DNA from 3 places in the Microbacterium sp. Root1433D1 genome. Region 2 is predicted to be linked to each of the others. Evidence: predicted binding sites of a transcription regulator. Region 2 holds the regulator's gene; each other region holds the start of a gene.
The links. Region 2 encodes LexA, which represses DNA repair genes until DNA is damaged. Its sites were predicted from a motif close to TCGAACANNTGTTCGA; they were not measured.

Region 1 (3,270 bases), on a different contig from region 2:
CGCGGCAGAGCTGCCCCTGACTCCTCGTGCGGGGTGCCGATCGCTGGGTGTGCCTGCGTCGCTCTCGTCGATACGGGAAACCCCCGCGGGCGGCGCGTCCCAGGTCGTACGCCATACGGCCGCATCGCCGGTACGTGACGAAGGTTCTTCCGCCTCCTGGCCACGCTCCAGGTTCTGAGCCGGTCGCGTCGAGGCAGGCTTCTTCGATGCACCGCCGAAGAGAGGGATGATGGGGGCGACCCGATCCGGATCGCCCCCACGAGTGTCGTTCATCAGGCCGGACGACGCTCGGCGAGCTCGTCTGCAGCCGCCGGCACAGCCGCGCCGCCGATGCCGAGCTTCTGCTTGATCTGCGTCTCGATGGCCAGCGCGATGTCGGGGTTGTTGAGCAGGAACGTTCGCGCGTTCTCCTTGCCCTGGCCCAGCTGGTCTCCGTCGTAGGTGTACCACGAGCCCGACTTCTTCACGATGGCGTGCTCGACACCGAAATCGATCAGGCTGCCTTCGCGGGAGATGCCGACGCCGTAGAGGATGTCGAACTCGGCCTGCTTGAAGGGCGGTGCCATCTTGTTCTTCACCACCTTCACCCTGGTGCGGTTTCCGACGGCGTCGGTGCCATCCTTCAGCGTCTCGATACGACGGATGTCCATGCGGACCGAGGCGTAGAACTTCAGCGCCTTACCACCGGCGGTGGTCTCGGGCGAGCCGAAGAACACACCGATCTTCTCGCGAAGCTGGTTGATGAAGATCATCGTGGTGTTGGTCTGGTTCAGACCACCCGTGAGCTTACGCAGCGCCTGTGACATGAGTCGCGCCTGCAGACCCACGTGCGAGTCGCCCATCTCACCCTCGATCTCGGCGCGAGGGACGAGCGCGGCCACGGAGTCGATGACGATGAGGTCGATGGCCCCCGAGCGCACGAGCATGTCGGCGATCTCGAGCGCCTGCTCACCGGTGTCGGGCTGGGAGACCAGAAGCGCGTCGATGTCGACACCGAGCTTCGCGGCGTAATCCGGGTCGAGCGCGTGCTCGGCGTCGATGAAGGCGGCGATGCCGCCGGCGCGCTGAGCGTTCGCGATCGCGTGCAGGGTGAGAGTCGTCTTACCCGAGGACTCCGGTCCGTAGATCTCGACGATTCGACCACGCGGGAGACCTCCGACGCCGAGGGCGACGTCGAGGGCGATGGAGCCGGTGGGGATGACGGCCACGGGGGCACGCTCATCGCTGCCCAGCCGCATGACCGAGCCCTTTCCGAACTGGCGGTCGATCTGGGCGAGGGCGGTCTCGAGGGACTTCTCGCGGTCGGCGGGTGATGGCATGATGTGCTCCTTCTGCGCGCGTGATGCCGCCTGTAGGCTGTCGCGGCTCTCCCGGTTGGGAGAAACTCTCCGACAAGGCGTAATGGCTCTTCGGCTCGTTTTCCACCGTAGGAGAGGCCACCGACATCGACGCCGCGAGCTCACATACCGTGGAGAACAGATTCCCTGAACCACTTGTGCAGAAGACTACGCCCGCTTCGAACAGATCTTCGACGACACGCCGTGGATCTCATCGCGTGTCCCGTAGGCATCGGACATCGAGAGACGGGTCAGCGTCCGCGCGGCTCTTGCCTGCCGACGCCATGCCGCCTGTTCTCCGGCACATCCATCTCGGCGCACAGCGCCAACCAGATCTCGCGCGGTGGAGTGCCGTCGGCCAGCGCTTCCACAGCCGTACGGCCGCCGACGGCGCTGAGACCGAGGTCGTTCACCAGAGAGGAGGCACGCGCCTGGAACTCTGTCTCGACGGCGCGGAGGAACTCGCTACGACGCATCGCTGGCCTGACCGTGGGTCAGTGCAGAGAGAGCTGGGGTTCGATCGAGGCCACGAGGTCGTCCGGAACGACGTCCGGGAACACCTGGATGCCCTCGAGCACGGAGATGCGATCTCCGACCTCGCGCATGATCGTCGAGATGGGAACGTCGAGCGCATCGGCGACGGATGCGAGGATCTCGCTCGACGCCTCCTTCTGCCCGCGCTCGACCTCACTGAGGTAGCCGAGGGCAACCGATGCCTTGCTTGCGACCTGCCGGAGCGTGCGCCCCTTCTGCAGGCGGAAGTCCCTCAGCACATCGCCGATTTCCTGTCGAACAAGAATCATCGGAACCTCCTCCCCAAGTGATCGTTCGAGGTCTCCCCCGATGAGACAGCCAGTCTAGTACCCCTGGCCTGCACAGAATCTACCCCTGCACTCTGTGGTTTTAGTGTGAGCACAAGAGAGATAACCAGGCCGAGGGCGTCACTATTCCGCCACCACCGCGAGCACCTCTCGGAGTGCTGCTGCCACGGCCTGCGCCCGGATCGCGTCGCGGTCCCCGCTGAAGTGGAAGGCCGTGGTCCGCGACGCTACAGGGGTCACGACTCCGATGTGCACAGTGCCGACCGGCTGGCCGTCCGGGGAGTCCGGGCCGGCGATCCCCGTCGTCGACACGCCTACATCGGCTGGCACACCCCCGACACCGACCACGTCTCTGACGCCGTCGGCCATCTGCAGAGCGACCTGCGGGTGCACCGGTCCGTGTGCGGCCAGAAGAGCCGCGTCCACTCCCAGCACGGTCGCCTTCACCGGCGTCGCGTAGGCCACGACGCCCCCGAGAAGCACCGCGGATGCGCCGGGGATGGCGACGACATCCGCGCACAGAGCGCCACCTGTCAGCGATTCGGCGATCCCGAGCGTCCACCCGCGCCGACCCAGCGCTGCGAGGACCGCGGCGCTCTCTTCGCTCATGGCTTCCGGCGCGAACCCCGCACCTGCGCCACGATGTAGTCGATGCCGCTCACCACCGTGAGCACCAGGACGATGAGCATGAGGATGAAGGTGATCAGCGTCCAGGCGTCGAGACCGATGAGGTAGTGCAACGGAAGCAGTGCCCAGCCGAGCGCGACCCCCTGGAATGCCGTCTTGATCTTGCCCATCCAGGCCGCGGCGACGACATGCTCGCTGGCGACCATGAGCCGATGGATCGTGATCCCCCACTCGCGCACCAGGATGATCGCCACGATCCACCAGCTGACCTCGCCCAGGATGGCGAGCCCGATGAACCCAGCGCCCGTGAGCATCTTGTCGGCGATGGGATCCCAGAGTTTGCCGAAGTCGCTGACGATGTCGTACTTGCGTGCGAGGTAGCCGTCGACCCAGTCCGTCGAGATGCCGACGATGAAGATGATCGCGGCGGCCCAACGGAGGCCGGGGTCGGGAAGGCCGTACTGGCCGCCCAGCAGCAAGAGGAT
Region 2 (3,270 bases):
ATGCCCCGGCTCGTGTAGAAGGCGATCGCCGCGGACGCCGCGCCGGTGACGTGCGCCGTCGGTCCGCCGTGCACCAGCACGACGTAGGGTGCGCGCTCATCGTCGGGCGCCGACGCGTCGGGGTTGGCCGGAGGATAGGCGAATGCGTGCACCGCGCCGCGGGGACCCTCGATCTCGATCGGGATGGACGCGGGCATCCACTCCGGATCGACCGGCTCGCCACCGCGCACGGCGGTGAACTCGCCGGATTCGATGTCGACGCACCACAGGCCCGCCGTCGCCCGAGAGCCGTTGCCGGAGAGGAGCACCCTGGTGCCGTCGACGGCATCGATGCTCACGTGGCCGTCACCGGGGAAGTCGATCACGCTCACGCCGCCGTCGGCATCGATCACGACGACCTCGTCGCGGCCGTTCGTACGGACGGCGACGATGCGGCCGTCGTCGAGCGGCTGGTACCAGCGGTTGCCGAGCACCCACAGCCCGTAGCCGGTGTCCGCATCGACAGGAGCGCCGGCAGGGGCGAACGGTCGCGCCGGCCCGGTGGGAGTCACCCCATCGAGCGTGACACGCTGCAGAGCCCAGCGACCGTCGGGATCGTCGGCGAAGATCAGCTCCGCGTCGCTGAGCCACTCCGGCTGCAGCGCCGCCCGCGAGGGGATCGTGTGCGGCGCCCCGCCGGGGACCTCTGCGATCTGAACGTGCGCGTCCTCCCACGGCATCCGTCCTCGATCCCAGCCGACCCATGCCGCGCGGGTGCCGTCGGGAGAGAGGGCGGGGTGGGCGAAGAAGCCGTCTCCCTGCACGATTACCCTGATCGCGGACGGGTCTTCGGCGGCGGATCCATCGAGCGGGATCTCGACGACCGAGCGGAGGTGCGGCGTGGTCGAGAGGTCTTCGCGCACGGCCAGCAGGCGGCCGTTCTGCACGCGCAGACCGCCGTGTGAGGGGCCCGGGGCGGTAAGGGCGACCGGTTCGGCTCCGACGCTCAGGCGGCGCACCCGCTGGTCTCCTGCATCGACGAAGAACAGCGTGCCGTGCTCATCGACCGTCCAGGCGCCTCCGCCGTACTCGTGCACGCGAGAGCGCGCGCTCCAGGGGGCGGGGAGGATTTCGGAGCCGGAAGAACTCCGCACCGTCACGCGTCCCTTCTCGGCGGGTACCGACTCACCCCACCAGATCTCCGCACCGACGAAGCGGGCTCCGTCGATGCGCGGAGAGGAGGCCGCGACGGAGGCCGCGGAGAAGGGCGAGGGCCAGGAACCGTAGGGGGACGACGACATGCTTCGAGCCTAGGCGTCGAAGGTGGACGCCCGTGCGTCAGGACGGGAGCATCGCGGTCTTGATCCGTTGCCCGACGCCACGAAGCCCCTCCCGGTACCCGGGGGGCTTCGTCGTGCCGTCTTGTCTCAGACCGCGCGCAGTACCGCGACGATCTTGCCGAGGATCACGGACTCATCGCCGAGGATGGGCTCGAACGCGGAGTTGCGGGGGAGCAGCCAGGTGTGGCCGTCGCGGCGACGCAGCACCTTCACGGTGGCCTCGCCGTCGAGCATCGCCGCCACGATCTCGCCGTTCTCGGCGCTGTTCTGGGAGCGGACGACGACCCAGTCGCCGTCGCAGATGGCGGCATCGATCATCGACTCGCCGGAGACCTTGAGCATGAAGAGGTCGCCCTTGCCCACCAGCTGGCGGGGGAGGGGGAAGATCTCCTCGACCTGCTGGTCGGCGGTGATCGGCACGCCGGCTGCGATGCGCCCGACGAGGGGGACGAGCGCGGCGTCTCCGACCGGGGTCGCCACGTCGGCGGGGCTCTCGGTGCTGGTACCAGGCAGATCGATGAGCACTTCCATAGCTCTCGTCTTCCCGGGGTCGCGGCGCAGATAGCCGCTGAGCTCGAGCTGTCCGAGCTGGTGGGTGACGCTGGAGAGGGACTTGAGGCCGACGGCGTCGCCGATCTCGCGCATGCTCGGCGGGTAGCCGTGGTGCGCGATCGAGTTCTGGATGACCTCGAGGATCGCCATCTGCTTCGGGCTGAGGCTCTTCCGGCGGCGCGTGCGCGGTGCCTCCGACTCGGGGGCAGAGTTCTCGCTCATGGTGCTCCTTCAGTGCGTGATCCGACGTCCCTCTTCGAATGTCGGAGGCCCGTGGTGGGGTGTCCTTATCGAAACCGTATCCGAGAATCGGGCCGATCTGGAAGATCTGTTCGAGCGTGTCGGCCTTATCGTCGGCGGGGTTTCGAAGAATACTTGACAGATGTTCGAACTCGAAGATATCTTCGGTACGTAGCTTCGCATTCACGGCTCCCGGCCGAGGCGGGAATGCGAACGCTACGCCAACTTCCCCGGTCGCCTCACGGCTCCGGGACAGGCTAAGGAGCACCACATGAGCAGCATCAGCTTCAGCACCGCAGCAGTCGTTCCGGCGTCGACCCGTCCTTCGACGCGACTCCGACTGACGACGCGTGGCCGCGCCGTGCTGCTGGCCTTCGCCTCCGTGCCGCTCGCGGTCGGCATCGCGTTCGCCGCACTCAGCGGTGGCAGTGCGATCGCCTCGGGTGCAGACACCGCGGCCGTCAGCGTCGAGACCGTCACGGTCATGCCCGGCGACACGCTCTGGTCGATCGCCACCGGCGTCGCCCCCGACGCCGACCCGCGCGACGTGATCGGTGAGATCAGCCGGATGAACCTGCTGCGTGGTGGCGAGCTCCAGATCGGTCAGACACTGGCCATCCCGGCCCAGTACGTGAACTGATCCTGCCGCAGCGTCGCTGCAGCAACTTTGCGTCATCGACTCGGGGCGCCGCTTAACATGGGAAGGGTGACCCTCTCCCTCAACGATCTCCCGCTACGTGATGATCTTCGCGGACTGACGCCGTACGGCGCTCCGCAGGCGCCCCTTCCGATCGCGCTCAACGTGAACGAGAACACACATCCGATCCCGGATGAAGTGGCCAGCGACATCCTCGACGACATCGCCGTGGCGATCCGCGACGTCAACCGCTACCCCGACCGGGAGTTCAGCACCCTTCGTGAGTCGTTCGCCGAGTATCTGGGGCACGGGCTCACCCCCGAGCAGATCTGGGCGGGCAACGGGTCCAACGAAGTGCTCCAGCACATCCTCCAGGCGTTCGGCGGGCCGGGGCGCACGGCGTTCGGCTTCGCGCCCACGTACTCGATGTACCCGCTGATCGCCCAGGGGACCGGGGCGCGGTGGATCGCCGGCACCAGGCAGCCCGACTACACGATCACGCCGGAGGAGGCCGCCGAGCAG
Region 3 (3,270 bases), on a different contig from region 2:
GAGCGAGGGATCCCACGACGTGACGTCGAGGAAGTTGCCGATGTTGAGGGCGTCAGGGCCGTCGGCAGCACTGCCGTCGGACGGGGAGGGTGTTGCGCCTGCGCTGCAGCTGGTGAGCGCGAGGGTCGCGGCCACGGCTGCGGCGAGCGCGAGGGGCATTCGTTTCATGGTTCCTTCTCTCGGGTGCAAGGGTGGTGAAGAAGGCTCGGAGTGCCGCTGACCGGAGACCGGATCCGGCGTCACCTCGATGTGTCGCGCTGGTTAGTCTACATGCGTGGAAAAAGAGCGCAAGAGCCTTTCGCTCCCCTGGGCGCCCCGCTCATGCCCCGGCGCGCACCGGGCTTGTCCGAGCGTGCAGGCATGGTGGAGCGCCGGTCGCCGGCGAGACGCGCAGGCAGCGTGCTCAGGCGGCGCTTTCGGGGCCACGCACTCACGCCACTCATCCATGGCCACGCGTTCAGGCCACACATCCACGCCACGCGTTCAAGCAGCGATGTCGAAGCGCGCCCTGCCACCCAGGCGCGGAGCCCGCGCAGGGTCGACCGTGGCCGGTGGGAGAAACCACACCCTGCCGCGGCTCCCACCGCCATCGATACGGATATCCCACCCGTTGTCATGGATCCGATGGTGGCAGGTCTCGCACAGCAGCACGCCGTTCGAGAGATCGGTCGGACCGTGGTCTCGACTCCACCATCGGATGTGATGCGCCTTCGTCATCTCGGGCGGCAGCGCGCACATGGCGCATCCACCATCCCGCTCGACCAACGCCAACCGTTGCGAGCGCGTGAACAGGCGCTTCTCCCGACCCCAATCGAGCACTTCGCTCGCCGCACCGAGCACGCAGGGGATCACTCCCCCGCCTGCGGCCATCCGTCGCGCCGCGCCGACGCTGACCGGCTGCTCGATTCCGTCGATCTCAGCGGAACCGGCGCCGGCTTCCAGGTCGTCGAGGCTCATCCGCACCACGACGGTCGCACCCGCCAACGGCACCCGGGCGTCGCACTCGAGAACGTGGCCCGCGAACACGGAGAGAGCGTCGGCCTGGATCATTGGAACGGTGCGACGATCGGCGTCCGGCGCGTCCGGCGCGGCCGCGTTCTTTCGCGCGGCGAACGCGGCGGTCACGTAGCCGCGGATGGCCGTCACGACAGGAGCGGCGGTCTCGGCGTCGAGGACGGCGTTCAGATGCACCATCCCGTCGCGCTCATGAATGGTCAAAGCTCGGCGGGAACGCTGCTCCTCCAGGCGCGGCTCCACTCCATCCGGGTCCAGCCACGCCTCCGCCCTCACGACCAGCTTGCGCACGTCGTCGAGAGCGAGCCCGACCGCCTTCTCCACCAGCAGAGACTCCGCCTCGGCGACCCGCACCGGGCCCGCCGAGACGCGACACCGATCCAGCAGGGCGATGATCGCGGCAGCCACCTGAGCACTCAGCGCGCCGGACCCGAGCGCCTCACGCACTCTCGGATACTTCGCCGGCAGAGGCGCCCCGAGGAGATCCTCGCGCGGCGCGACCGCTTCTCCGACCTTCACCAGCCGGGTCGCATCGCCACGCGAGACGCCGACGGTCGCCGCGATCAACGTCGCCGGATTCCGGTAGCCCTGCTGCTTCGCGAGACCCTCCGCACCCAACTCGGGACGAGACTCGCGCGAGATGCATGCCGCGACCTCGATGTGCACCGCATCCAGCCGCCGCTGCAGCAGCCCGATGGATGCGCTCACGGCGATCAGCTGCTCTCGCGACAGCTCACCGGATCCATCGGCGTCGGCCCATGCCGCATCGAGGCGGGACATCGCCTCGTGCAACTCGACCAGCTTCGACATGATTCGATTTTACCGAATCACCTCTCGACATTCGAACTTATCTTCGAACAAATGCCGGCATTCTGCCGCTGACCCTCCGCCCGACACCACGCTCACATGGTTCACTGGGTCCGACCGCAACAGCCGACAGGAAGAGGAAGACATGGGCACGTGGGGACCGGGAAACTTCGACGACGACACGGTCGCCGACGCACTGAGCGAGATCACCGACGAGCTCATCGCGAAGATCACCGAGGTGTTCGCCGATGAGGACGACGACACCGAGCTGCAGCCGGACGAATGGGGCGGAGCCATGGCTCCCGCGTGGCTGGAGATCCTCACCGACATCGGGTCCGCGGGGCGAGTGGGTGCCACGTTCCCGTCGAGCAGCACGCTCGAGGGCTGGCGAGACCGGTACATCCGGGTCTGGGACGACTACATCGACGAGCTCGAACCGGACGAGGACTACCGCACCGATCGACGCCAGGTCATCGTCTCGACGTTCGAGCGTGCCGTAGCCCTCGCTCACGAGCGCGAGGCGTAGCCGACCTCACCACACACCGTCGGCGCGCACGTCACGGTCGACCCAGCACCCGGCGAGCGCCGCACGCACCTCGGGACCATGCGCGAGCGCCAACGCGAGTGCCGCATGGTTCTGCTCCAGCTGCGCGAGCCGGGAGGCACCGAACAGCACGTTCGCGGTCGCGGGGTTCGAGAGGCAGAAGGCGATGCCCAGTGCCGCCGGTGTGACACCGAATCCGGCGGCCACCCGCGCGACCTCGGGGTAGATCGCGGCGATCTGCTCACGGATCCCTCCGACATCCGCGCCGATCTTCCGCTCGGGCAGCCGCCCGGTGGCGAGGATCCCGCCCTCGAAGACGTCGGACGCCTGCAGGGTGAGCACGCCCGCATCGAACAACGCCCCGTACGCCTCCCCCTCGGCCATCGATCGGCGCGCGATGCCGTATTTCAGCTGTGCGAACGCCGGTGCGACAGCCCCCTGCGTCTCCGCCTCGTCGAGAGCCTGCCTAGTGTGGGCGATCTGCCAGTTGTTGATGCCCCAGCTGTCGACGAGGCCTTCGGAGATCAGCGCGTTCACCTCGGCGACGAGGCGCGGCATGTCGGGCGCCTCCCCGTAGTCGCCGACCACCACCGTGTCGAAGCGTTCGAGGCCGGCCCGCCCGAGCGACTCGACGAGCTGTTGACGAAATCCCTGGTTCGGCCAGTCCCACAGCCACAGTTTGCCGCACAGGGTGATGTCGTCGCGATCGACGCCGCTCGCCCGCAGCGCCTCGCCGAACAGGATGTCGGTCCTCGAGTTCTCGGCATGCGGACCCATGTTGTAGTACGCGATGTCGAAGAATCCGGCGTCGAGCTTCGTGGCTCTCCGGATCAGCGCGACCGCCTCATCCTTCGACATCCGGTCCCAGGTGTTCCACGACCCCAATGCCAGCGGAGGTACCGGCC

Region 1: recA (recombinase RecA) is a predicted target of LexA. The motif match lies at 1,517-1,532, and genes of this name have one in related genera.
Region 3: ASD13_RS00980 (HNH endonuclease signature motif containing protein) is a predicted target of LexA. The motif match lies at 1,856-1,871, and genes of this name have one in related genera.

Annotation. Positions count from the first base shown of each region.
Region 1 covers NZ_LMFN01000002.1:816,437-819,706, forward strand. Annotated here, with positions in the region: gene ASD13_RS09835 (regulatory protein RecX) at 1-273, opposite strand, end outside; gene recA (recombinase RecA) at 273-1,319, opposite strand; gene ASD13_RS09845 (DUF3046 domain-containing protein) at 1,589-1,813, opposite strand; gene ASD13_RS09850 (helix-turn-helix domain-containing protein) at 1,832-2,140, opposite strand; gene ASD13_RS09855 (CinA family protein) at 2,282-2,767, opposite strand; gene pgsA (CDP-diacylglycerol--glycerol-3-phosphate 3-phosphatidyltransferase) at 2,764-3,270, opposite strand, start outside.
Region 2 covers NZ_LMFN01000003.1:927,511-930,780, forward strand. Annotated here, with positions in the region: gene ASD13_RS15425 (S9 family peptidase) at 1-1,280, opposite strand, end outside; gene lexA (transcriptional repressor LexA) at 1,407-2,093, opposite strand; gene ASD13_RS15435 (LysM peptidoglycan-binding domain-containing protein) at 2,383-2,751, shown strand; gene ASD13_RS15440 (histidinol-phosphate transaminase) at 2,818-3,270, shown strand, end outside.
Region 3 covers NZ_LMFN01000001.1:215,267-218,536, forward strand. Annotated here, with positions in the region: gene ASD13_RS00975 (ABC transporter substrate-binding protein) at 1-168, opposite strand, end outside; gene ASD13_RS00980 (HNH endonuclease signature motif containing protein) at 484-1,824, opposite strand; gene ASD13_RS00985 (DUF4259 domain-containing protein) at 1,967-2,347, shown strand; gene ASD13_RS00990 (aldo/keto reductase) at 2,354-3,270, opposite strand, start outside.